DNA from 3 places in the Kitasatospora sp. NPDC001159 genome. Region 1 is predicted to be linked to each of the others. Evidence: predicted binding sites of a transcription regulator. Region 1 holds the regulator's gene; each other region holds the start of a gene.
The links. The regulator HrcA, encoded in region 1, represses chaperone genes, less so after heat shock. The targets are predictions, from matches to a motif close to TTNGCACTCNGNNNNNCNGAGTGCNAA.
Positions count from the first base shown of each region.

Region 1 (3,856 bases):
AGGGGGAAGACCCGGTGCTTGCCGAAGCGGTCCTCCAGGGTGACGGTGAACCCCTCGGCAGTCTTCTCGCAGCGCACCACCGCCCCGCAGAAGCCGGTGGTCACCTCCTCGACCACCAGGTCCCGTTCGGCGGGCACCTCCGGGGCGGGCTGTCCCCCAGCCTGGCGGCCGGGAGGTGCCCCCAGCTTCTTCCACGGCGGGGTGAGGTCTGGTCCGTACTGGCGGCTGCGCATACGGGTGATCATAGGGATGGCGGACGGACCGTCAGAGCCCCGGCGCGCCCCAGACCGGGAACCAGCGGCTCAGGTCCTTCTCCAGCCGCAGGTCGTTCCCCAGCATCGCGTTGACCTGCAGCTCCAGCGGGCTGTTGCGCCGCTCGCCGCCGCCGGGCATCGGGGCGAAGGGGTAGAAGGTGCCACGCTTGTAGAGGTAGACCAGGGCCAGCGACTGGCCCTCCGGATTGCGGAAGCAGACCAGCGAGCAGAGCAGCTGCGGCCCGAAGCCGTTCGCCTCCAGCTCGCTGTTGACCGCGTGCAGGTCGTTCACCAGCTCCGGCAGCTCCTCGGGCCGGTGCCGGGTGAGCAGCCAGGAGTAGCCGTAGCCGTCCTTGGAGGCCTCCACCGGCACGCCGCCGCGCTCGGTGTCGGCGTCCAGCAGCGCCCGGACCTGCTGCTCGACCTGGACGAAGGCCGCGCCCTCCACGGCCGCGAAGCAGACCGAACCGAGCCCGGTGGGGGTGAACCCGGCCCCGGCCTCCAGGGTGAGCGCGGCGGACGGCACGCCGAACAGCTGGTCTAGGTCGGGCTTGACGGGCTTGGTGCGGCCGAACAGGGCGTCCAGGAATCCCACGGCGGTCCTTTCGGATCATTCGGATCAGGCGGTGATCAGCGGCCGAGCTGCTCGGAGATCTTCGCCAGCTGTGCCAGCCGCTTCTCCAGCGACGGGTGGGTGGAGAGCAGCTGCGAGGCGGTCTCCCGGGCGCTCAGCGCGGGGGCGAACCAGAAGGCGTTGTAGGGCTGGGACTTGCGCAGGTCCTCGGTGGGGATGGCCGCGATCTGTCCGGTCACCTTGGTCAGGGCCGAGGCCAGGGCGCTGGGCCGGCCGGTGAGCTGGGCTGCGGCCCGGTCGGCGGCCAGCTCGCGGTAGCGGGAGAGCAGCCGGGTGAGCAGGAAGCTGATCGCGTAGACGACCATCGACACCAGCGGGATGATCAGCGCCACGATGGCCGCGTTCTGGTCGTTGTTGTTGCGCCCGCCGCCCATGAACCCGCCGTACACGGCGATCCGGGTCATCGCCCCGGCGAGCACGCCGAGGAAGCCGGCGATGGTCATCACGGCGACGTCCCGGTGGGCGACGTGCGACAGCTCGTGCGCCAGGACGCCTTCCAGTTCCTCCGGTTCGAGCCGGCGCAGCAGGCCGGTGGTGACGCACACCACCGCGTTCTGCGGGTTGCGGCCGGTGGCGAAGGCGTTGGGCATGTCGTTGTCGGCGACCGCCACGCGGGGCTTGGGCATGTCGGCCAGGGCGCAGAGCCGGTCGATGGTGCCGTGCAGCTTGGGGTACTGCTCCTCGGTCACCTGGTGGGCGCCCATCGCCCGCTCGGTGATCTTGTCGCTGAACCAGAACTGGGCCACGAACAGCCCGCCGGAGATCAGCAGGATCAGCGGCCAGGCCCCGCGCAGCAGCGCGATCAGCAGGCCCGTGAAACCGACGTACAGCAGCCCGATCACGAACATCGTCGCGACCATGCGGCCGGTCAGGCCGCGGTCGGGCGCGAAACGGGTGTGCTGGCCCGAGCTCGACATCGCTTGCTCCTCCATTCGCCGTCGCTTTCGATGCTGCCACCCGGACGGCCCCCGAGCACCATCCCGTGCACGGGGAGTGTCGCGGCCCCCCACCTCGAACTGCGGGCAGGATCACCCCGGGCGGGCCGTTCCTGCGAAAGGACCCGGGCCTTACACTGGCAGGTACGGTTTTGGCACTCGTGTGCGCAGAGTGCCAGGGTCGGGGTCCTTCCCCGGAGCGGCCCGCAGCATCACAGACAGACGGACAACGTGCGAAGACGGAGGTGCGTGCCCCATGGCCGGTGAGGTCCGCCAACTGGACGACCGCAAGCTCGCCGTTCTGCGTGCCATCGTCCAGGACTACGTGGGCACCGAGGAGCCGGTCGGCTCCAAGGCCCTGGTGGACCGGCACAACCTCGGGGTCTCCCCGGCCACCGTGCGCAACGACATGGCGGCGCTGGAGGAGGAGGGGTACATCCACCAGCCGCACACCAGCGCGGGGCGCATCCCCACCGACAAGGGCTACCGGCTGTTCGTCGACAAGCTGGCCGAGGTCAAGCCGATGAGCGCTCCGGAGCGCCGGGCGATCCGGCACTTCCTGGACGGCGCCGTCGACCTGGACGACGTGGTCGCCCGCACGGTGCGGCTGCTCGCCCAGCTGACCCGGCAGGTTGCCGTGGTCCAGTACCCCTCGCTGACCCGTTCCACCGTCCGGCACATCGAGCTGGTGGCGCTGGCGCCGGCCAAGGTGATGCTGGTCCTGATCACCAACACCGGCAGGGTCGAGCAGCGGATGGTCGACTGCCCGGGCACGGTCGGCGAGACGGTCCTGGCCGACCTGCGCGCGCGGATCAACGCGCGGGCGGCCGGCCAGCGGCTGCCGGACGTCCCGGGCCTGCTGGAGGAGCTTCCGGCCGCCTTCGAGCAGATCGACCGGCCGACCGTCAGCACGGTCCTGGCGACCCTGTTCGAGGCGCTGGCCGAGCAGAACGAGGAGCGGATCATGCTGGCCGGCACGGCCAACCTGACCCGTTTGGGGCACGACTTCCCGCTCACCATCCAGCCGGTGCTGGAGGCCCTGGAGGAGCAGGTCGTCCTGCTCCGCCTCCTGGGTGAGACCACGGACGCCGCGATGACGGTCCGAATCGGGCGGGAGAACGCGTACGAAGGGCTGAATTCCACTTCGGTGGTGTCAGTCGGCTACGGTTCGGGCGACGAGAGCGTGGCCAAACTGGGTGTGATCGGTCCGACCCGGATGGACTACCCGGGCACAATGGGGGCGGTGCGAGCAGTGGCACGGTACGTGGGTCAGATCCTGGCCGAGTCGTAGCAAGCAGACCGCTGTCACAGAGGTGACAGCGGTGTCCAGTCGCACTACTACAGGCGGAACAAGCGGAGCATTTGGTGGCCACGGACTACTACGCGGTACTCGGCGTCCGACGGGATGCGGGGCAGGACGAGATCAAGAAGGCGTTCCGGCGCCTGGCACGCGAACTGCACCCGGACGTCAACCCGGACCCGAAGACGCAGGAGCGGTTCAAGGAGATCAACGCCGCCTACGAGGTGCTCTCCGACCCGCAGAAGCGCCAGGTCTACGACCTCGGCGGCGACCCGCTGTCGCCGGGCGGCGGCGGTGGCGCGGGCGGCTTCGGCGCCGGCGCGGCGGGCTTCGGCTTCTCCGACATCATGGACGCCTTCTTCGGCGCCGCGGCCGGCCAGCGCGGCCCGCGCTCGCGCACCCGCCGCGGCCAGGACGCCATGATCCGGCTGGAGATCACCCTGGAGGAGGCCGCCTTCGGCACCACCAAGGAACTCCAGGTCGACACCGCCGTCACCTGCACCACCTGCAACGGCGAGGGCGCGGCCCCCGGTACCTCCGCGCAGACCTGCGACATGTGCCGCGGCAAGGGCGAGGTCTCCCAGGTCACCCGCTCCTTCCTGGGGCAGGTCATGACCTCCCGCCCCTGTCCGCAGTGCCAGGGCTTCGGCACCGTCGTGCCGACCCCGTGCCCGGAGTGCGCCGGTGACGGCCGGGTCCGCGCCCGCCGCACCCTGACGGTCAAGATCCCGGC
Region 1 is NZ_JBSFJV010000050.1:518-4,373, reverse strand. It holds gene ACWC9T_RS24015 (DUF3097 domain-containing protein) at 1-233, opposite strand, end outside; gene pspAB (PspA-associated protein PspAB) at 265-849, opposite strand; gene htpX (zinc metalloprotease HtpX) at 885-1,805, opposite strand; gene hrcA (heat-inducible transcriptional repressor HrcA) at 2,080-3,114, shown strand; gene dnaJ (molecular chaperone DnaJ) at 3,189-3,856, shown strand, end outside.

Region 2 (3,856 bases), on a different contig from region 1:
GACGAGGTCGGCGAGGCCGCCGAGCGGCGGCTGCGGGCCGTCGACAAGGGCGGCAAGCTGGCGGGGTGGCTGAACGAGCGCTGAGCCCGCTGGCCCCGGGGCCCGCCCCCAGCCGCCGGTTTCCCGCGGTCCGGCTGGTCGCGGACCGAGTGGCCTGGCGGAATCTACGCGCGTAACTGTATGCTGGTTCGACTACGCCGTATAACTACCGCTAGACCACCCCCAGCATCTGCCTGACGCAGAGTTGGCGCGACCGCTCGGCGGCCGCGGTCCGGCCCCCGGCCCACCGGGCCAGGCTGACCCGGTATCTACCCCGGTCGACGCGCGAGAGGACGACTCTCGGCGCCGTCGGGGCCACCCCATGCCCTGCCGCGCTACCAGGCAGCAGGAAGGACCGACCGTGACGGCCCGCCGAACGGTCGACATCGCCGCGGACAACGCTCCGGACACCGCGGTCAGCACTGTGGACACCGCCGCCGAGGCGCCCGCCAGGGTCGGGTACGGCGAGCTGCTGCGCACGCCGGGCGCCTGGACGTTCCTGTCCCCCGCCTTCTTCGCGCGACTGCCGTACGCGATGCTCAGCATGGGCATCCTGCTGCTCGTCACCCAGACCACCGGCTCGTACGGCACCGCCGGTACCGCCGTCGCCGTCTCCGCCGTCGCCCAGGCCCTGATCGGGCCGCAGACCGGGCGGCTGGCCGACCGGTACGGCCAGGCCGCGGTGCTGCTCCCGACGGTCCTGGTCCACGCGGCCTCGGTCGGCGTGCTGATCACGCTGGCGCTCGGCCACGCGCCGGCCTGGAGCGTGTACCTGGCCGCCGTCCCCTCCGGGGCGAGCGTGCCGCAGATCGGCGCGATGGTCCGGGCCCGCTGGGTTTCCAAGTTCACCGGGGAGGGCGCCTCCCCCACCGCCGCGGCCAAGGTGAGCACCGCGTTCGCCTTCGAGTCCGTGACGGACGAGTTCACCTTCGTGATCGGCCCGATCCTGGCCGCCAACATCGCCGCCTTCGCCAGCCCGGCGGTCGCGCTGGTCGCCGAGGCCTCGCTGACCCTGGTCGGCGGTCTCGCCTTCGCGGCCCAGCGGCGCAGCGCCCCCGCCCGGATCATTCCGCAGCCCGGCGTGCGGCGTGCCTCGGCGCTGGCCTCGCCCGGCGTCCGGCTGCTGGTCGGGGCCTTCCTCGGGGTCGGCGCGGTGTTCGGCGGCATGCAGGTGTCGGTCAACGCCTTCGCCGACTCGGTGGGGCAGCACGACGCCGGCGGCACGGTGTACGGGATCTTCGCGGGCGGCTCGATGCTGGCCGGCGTGCTGTACGGCGTGATCGCCTGGCGGCGGCCGGTCCAGCAGCGGATGGTCACGAGCTACACGCTGCTGGTGCTGGGCTGCTCGGCGCTCTGGGCGATGCCCAACCTGGCCGCCCTGACGGTCGCCGGGCTGCTCTGCGGCCTGGCCATCGCGCCGACCCTGATCAGCGGCTACACCCTGGTCGAGACGCTGGTCGCGGACGGCGCCAAGACGGAGGCCTTCACCTGGCTGACCGGCGCGATCGGGCTGGGGCTGGCGTTCGGCTCGATGGCGGCAGGCAAGCTGCTCGACGGCCACGGGCCCTCGGTCGGGTTCCTGGTGCCGGCGATCGGCGCCGGCCTGGGGCTGATCGCGCTGGTGTCGATGCGACACCTGCTGGTGGCGCCGGGCGGCGCGGGCCGCGTGGTGGCGTCGTCGGCCGAGCGTGGCAGCGCGGCACAGCTGGTCGGTGCGGCCAAGGGCTGAACGCGCGGTCGGCGGTGACTCGGTACCGGCTCATCTCACACCGGAGTCGCTGGACTGATCCAGCGGAATACCGCATCATTGACCATCGTTAGCACTCATCAGGCGAGAGTGCCAGGAGGAAGACAAGTGCCCACGTACCAGTACCAGTGCACCGAGTGCGGCAACGGCCTGGAGGCGGTGCAGAAGTTCACCGACGAGGCGCTGACCACGTGCCCCGACTGCCAGGGACGGCTCCGCAAGGTCTTCTCGGCCGTGGGCGTCGTGTTCAAGGGCTCGGGCTTCTACCGGACCGACAGCCGCTCGTCCTCCAGCAGCTCGGTGGGCACCGGTTCGTCCTCCGGCTCCTCTACGTCCGCGTCGTCCCCGTCGTCCTCGTCGGGCTCGTCCAGCTCCTCCGGCTCGTCGAGCTCGTCGAGCTCGTCCAGCAGCCCGGCTCCGGCCGCGAGCTGACTTCGGGCGCTCGGCGCTCGGCGCCGGATCGGCGTCCGGGAGCTCTCGGAAGCTTCGCGCCAAAGGCCCGCCGCCCCGCTTCACGCGGGGCGGCGGGCCTTTGGCGTGCCTTGTTCGCCATCCGGGTGCGGGTTTTCGTCAGCTTGCGGACATCGGTCTAACTCGCGCGGGTGTACGAGGTTGTCCACAGGGGCGAGTTATCCACAGGCTGTGGGAACGGGCTTTCCGGTGGCGCCCCGGGCGCGCATCGTGTGGGTCACCAGAGACCGACCGATCGAGTCCGGAGGTGACGTCGATGACGACCACGAGCCTGTCCGTCCCGCTGCCCGCGCCCACCGTGCCGCCCCGGCGGGAGGTGCCGAGCTTCCCGCCGATCCGGCGCGGCTGCGGCGGGTGGCACCGCTGGCGCCGGGCCGTCCGGCGGCGGGCCGGGGTGCCCGCGCTGGTGCTGCTCGCGGTGGCGGCGGCGCTCGCCTTCGGGCCCGCGCGGGCTGGGCTGCCGCCGCCCTCGGGGGGCGCGGTGGACCGCACGGGTTGTCAATCCGGGCTTCCGGAAGATCACCCGTAGCCCGGTAACGACTTCGTCGTTCGAGGCGGCATGAAAGGCTTCAAGGAATTCCTGCTGCGTGGAAATGTCGTCGAACTCGCCGTCGCCGTGGTCATCGGCGCGGCCTTCACCAACATCATCAACGCCTTCGTCAAGGGCGTGATCAATCCGCTCGTCGGTGTGTTCGGGACGAAGGACCTTGGGTCCTACAGTTCCTGCCTCAAGGGGGCCCTGCGAGGTGAGCGCCACTGGTGAGGCACGTCCGGAATCCTCATCCTGTGGGGTTCGGTGCTCAGCGCCGCCCTGCAGTTCCTGATCAGGGCAGCCGTCGTCTACTTCATCCTGATCGTGCCGATGAACCGGATGGCGGCCAGGCGCAAGAGCCCCGCCGAAACGACGGCGGAGTCCGAGGCCAAGGAGGTCCAACTGCTGACCGAGATCCGCGACGCACTGGTCACGGCCCGCTAGTCGCGGCCCGGTGGTCGCGTAGCCGCCGGACGGGCCCTAGTCCCCGTGGTGCGGCGGGCGCTGGCTCAGGTACCAGTCCAGCCCCCGCCCACCGCTCTCCCCCGCCCCGGAGCGCTCGCCCCAGCCGGCGTCGGTGTCGTCCCGGGACTGCTGGTCCAGCGGGTCCCGGAAGACCAGCCGGGCCTTGGCCGCGGCCGTCTTCCGGTCCGCCGGCCGCTGGTCCGCCGACCGCTGCCACGGCTGCTCGTCCTGCTCCTGGCGGACCTGCTCCCGCCCGCTCTGTTCCTGCTCGTTCACCCTGTCCACTCCCCTGGTCACCCGGGCCGTCCTGTCCCTCCAGCCTAAGAGCCCCGTGGCACGCCGCGGGCCCCGGTGCGGAGCGCTCCGCATCAGGGCCCGTCCGGTCGGGCCGGTCCGTCAGGCGGCTTCGAAGCCCGCGTGGTCGGCGATCTTCTTCAGCTCGGCGAGCGCGTGCTTCTCGATCTGGCGGATCCGCTCGCGGGTGAGGCCGTGCTGCTTGCCCACCTCGGTGAGGGTGCGCTCGCGGCCGTCCTCCATGCCGTAGCGGGAGCGGATGATCGAGGCCGTGCGGTCGTCCAGCCGCCCGATCAGGTCGTCCAGCT
Region 2 is NZ_JBSFJV010000027.1:64,371-68,226, forward strand. It holds gene ACWC9T_RS16610 (potassium/proton antiporter) at 1-84, shown strand, start outside; gene ACWC9T_RS16615 (MFS transporter) at 401-1,768, shown strand; gene ACWC9T_RS16620 (FmdB family zinc ribbon protein) at 1,895-2,218, shown strand; gene ACWC9T_RS16625 (hypothetical protein) at 2,514-2,786, shown strand; partial or broken gene mscL (large conductance mechanosensitive channel protein MscL) at 2,817-3,233, shown strand; gene ACWC9T_RS16635 (hypothetical protein) at 3,270-3,530, opposite strand; gene ACWC9T_RS16640 (sigma-70 family RNA polymerase sigma factor) at 3,651-3,856, opposite strand, start outside.
Region 2: the regulator HrcA is predicted to act here: its motif matches at 1,857-1,883, upstream of ACWC9T_RS16620 (FmdB family zinc ribbon protein).

Region 3 (3,856 bases), on a different contig from region 1:
CCTGCACGCGGTGCTCCGGCACGTCGACGAACTCGCCGGGCACGCCGCCGACCCGGACGCCGTCCGGCTCGCCGCCTGGTTCCACGACGCCGTCTACCGGCCCGACCGCTCCGAGAACGAGGAGCGCAGCGCCGCCCTGGCCGTCCGCGCGCTGACCGCCGCCGGCCTGCCCGCCGAGCGGGTCGCCGAGGTCGAACGCCTCGTCCTGCTCACCGTCACCCACGACCCCGCCCCGGGCGACCGCGACGGCGAGGTGCTCTGCGACGCGGACCTCGCCGTCCTCGGCGGCTCCCCCGAGGCGTACGCGGCGTACGCGGCCGCCGTCCGCGAGGAGTACGGCTTCGTCCCCGAGCCGGACTTCCGCGAGGGCCGGGCCGCCGTCCTGCGCCAACTCCTCGCGCTCCCGGCGCTCTACCGCACCCCCGCCGGACGTGAGCGCTTCACCGCGCCCGCCCGAGCCAACCTGACGGCCGAACTCCAGGAGCTGGAACGCTAGACCAGCTTCCCCACCGGCGCCACCAGCGCGCCCTGCTTGCCGCACACCCAGTGCGGCTCCGGCCCCAACTCCGGCTCCACGCTCAGCGCGTGCGGGTCCCCGTCGGCCGCGCAGGCGGTGCACAGCGGCCACCGCCCGTACGCCTCCAGCAGCGCGTCCTGGACGTCCTGGGCGACCAGCCCGAGCACGTACTCGGTGCCGTCCGGCCACTGCTCCAGCCACCAGCGGCGGTGCGTGACGGCCTGCTCCACCAGCGAGACGACGGCGGCGTCCGCCACGTCCCGCGCGGTGAGGTCGGCCAGGATCAGTGCCCGCGCGTTGTGCAGGGCGGTCTCGATGTTGTCGGAAGCCATCCGTCCATCCTCTCCCCAACCACCCCGAACGCCGAAACGCCGCGTGGGCGGCCCCCCGAAGGGAACCGCCCACGCGGACGAGGAATCAACCGATCCGATCGAGGCGATCAGGATCAGAAGTCCATGTCACCGCCCGGCATGCCGCCGCCGGCGGCCGCGGCGGCCTTCTCCGGCTTGTCGGCGATGACGGCCTCGGTGGTGAGGAACAGCGCCGCGATGGAGGCGGCGTTCTGCAGCGCGGAGCGGGTGACCTTGGCCGGGTCGATGATGCCGGCGGCGACCAGGTCGACGTACTCGTTGGTGGCGGCGTTCAGGCCGTGACCGGCGGGGAGGTTGCGCACCTTCTCCACCACGACGCCACCCTCCAGGCCGGCGTTGGTCGCGATCTGCTTGATCGGGGCCTCCAGCGCGACCTTGACGATGTTGGCACCGGTGGCCTCGTCCCCGTCCAGCTCCAGCTTGTCGAAGGCGACACCGGCCTGCAGCAGGGCGACGCCACCACCGGCGACGATGCCCTCCTCGACGGCGGCCTTGGCGTTGCGGACGGCGTCCTCGATGCGGTGCTTGCGCTCCTTGAGCTCCACCTCGGTGGCCGCGCCGGCCTTGATGACGGCCACGCCGCCGGCCAGCTTGGCGAGGCGCTCCTGGAGCTTCTCGCGGTCGTAGTCCGAGTCGCTGTTCTCGATCTCGGCGCGGATCTGGTTCACGCGACCGGCGACCTGCTCGCTGTCGCCGCCACCGTCGACGATGGTGGTCTCGTCCTTGGTGATGACCACCTTGCGGGCGGTGCCCAGCAGGTCGATGCCGGCGTTCTCCAGCTTGAGGCCGACCTCCTCGGAGATCACGGTGCCACCGGTGAGGATGGCGATGTCGCCGAGCATGGCCTTGCGACGGTCGCCGAAGCCCGGGGCCTTGACGGCGACGGACTTGAAGGTGCCGCGGATCTTGTTCACGACCAGGGTCGACAGGGCCTCGCCCTCGACGTCCTCGGCGATGATGACGAGCGGCTTGCCGCTCTGCATGACCTTCTCCAGCAGCGGGAGCAGGTCCTTGACCGAGCCGATCTTGGAGTTGGCGATGAGGATGTACGGGTCCTCGAAGGTCGCCTCCATGCGCTCCAGGTCGGTGGCGAAGTAGGCGGAGATGTAGCCCTTGTCGAAGCGCATGCCCTCGGTGAGCTCGAGCTCCAGGCCGAAGGTGTTGCTCTCCTCGACGGTGATGACGCCTTCCTTGCCGACCTTGTCCATGGCCTCGGCGATCAGCTCGCCGATCTGGGTGTCAGCGGCGGAGATGGAGGCGGTGGAGGCGATCTGCTCCTTGGTCTCCACATCCTTGGCCTGGGCCAGCAGCTGGTCCGAGACGGCGGCGACGGCCTTCTCGATACCGCGCTTCAGGGCCATCGGGTTGGCGCCGGCGGCGACGTTGCGCAGACCCTCGCGAACCAGGGCCTGGGCCAGCACGGTGGCGGTGGTGGTGCCGTCACCCGCGACGTCGTCCGTCTTCTTGGCGACCTCCTTGACGAGCTCCGCACCGATCTTCTCGTACGGGTCCTCGAGCTCGATCTCCTTGGCGATGGAGACACCGTCGTTGGTGATCGTGGGGGCGCCCCACTTCTTCTCCAGCACGACGTTGCGACCCTTGGGGCCGAGCGTGACCTTCACTGCGTCGGCGAGCTGGTTCATGCCACGCTCAAGGCCGCGGCGAGCTTCCTCATCAAAGGCGATGATCTTGGCCATCTGAAGTGGTCCTCCGGGACACGGTCGACTGCTCGGACCAAGGGGTGCCCGCGACGGACGGCCCTGGTGTGCGGGGGTCCATTCCCCTACCGCTCCCGGGGGCCTCACCGACCCGGTCCGCTGTCACTCTCACGCTGTGAGTGCTAACGCCAATGATTAGCACTCCGGGTGGTCGAGTGCAAGCCCAATCGACAACCCGCGAGCCGCCGTCGGGCCCCGCCCGGCAAGGCGGACGAGGGCGCGGACGGGAACGCGAACGGGCCCGCACGACGCGTGTCGTACGGGCCCACCGAGAAGCAAGAGGTCCACCAGCAGTGGGCCGTGCCGAGCTCCTGGAGCCGGAAGGGGTCAGACCGCCGCGCGGACCATGTCCGCCTGCGGGCCCTTCTGTCCCTGGGAGATCTCGAACTCGACCCGCTGGCCCTCCTCGAGGGTGCGGTAGCCGTCCATCTGGATCGCGCTGTAGTGGACGAAGACGTCCGCACCACCGTCGACCGCGATGAAGCCGTAGCCCTTCTCCGCGTTGAACCACTTGACGGTGCCCTGAGCCATTCCGAACTCCCCTAGTGCTGTGCTGGCCCTTCACGTGCCCGCAGGTCGCGGGCCCGGGTCTGGTTGGAGGCCGGCCCGGGGAACCCCCCCTGAGCGCAGCCGTGCACGCCGCAATCCTCCGCCCGGAACACCGCACGGCTTCCGGTGAGCGGGTGATTACGTCGACCGCCGCTGAATGTATCCGGATCGCCGCCCTCTGCAACAGGGCCAGCCGCCGGGAATTCCATAGACCCGTCAAGAGACAAGGTCGAGCAAACCGGGAGAAACTCGGCATTCCGCGCCGGACATAGCGGACGAATTACCCAAATCCCTGCAGGAATTCTGACATCCGCCTGACATGTTTCACGGCCCTGGATTCGGCCCGGCCTCCGCGCCCGGACGACCTCCGGCGAAGCACCGCGCGAGCCGAGAGGGAAGCCCCGTTCCCAGCAGAGCCACACTCTACTCCGACTCGACCGGGAAATATTCCCGCCGAAATGCCAGCGGCCGCCCGCGCATACGGAGAGTCGAATTCCGTACGTGCGGGCGGCCGGGAGGCGGGTTCGCGACGGCTCAGCAGCCGCCGGCCACCGCCGGGATGATCGAGACGCTGGCGCCGCCCTTGATCTCGGTCGCCAGGCCCTCGGCGAAACGCACGTCGTCGTCGTTCACGTACACGTTGACGAAACGGCGCAGCTTGCCGGTGTCGTCCAGAATGCGGGCGGAGATACCCGCGTGGT
Region 3 is NZ_JBSFJV010000031.1:7,717-11,572, forward strand. It holds gene ACWC9T_RS17995 (HD domain-containing protein) at 1-496, shown strand, start outside; gene ACWC9T_RS18000 (hypothetical protein) at 493-849, opposite strand; gene groL (chaperonin GroEL) at 963-2,585, opposite strand; gene ACWC9T_RS18010 (cold-shock protein) at 2,934-3,137, opposite strand; gene ACWC9T_RS18015 (MoaD/ThiS family protein) at 3,690-3,856, opposite strand, start outside.
Region 3: the regulator HrcA is predicted to act here: its motif matches at 2,742-2,768, upstream of groL (chaperonin GroEL).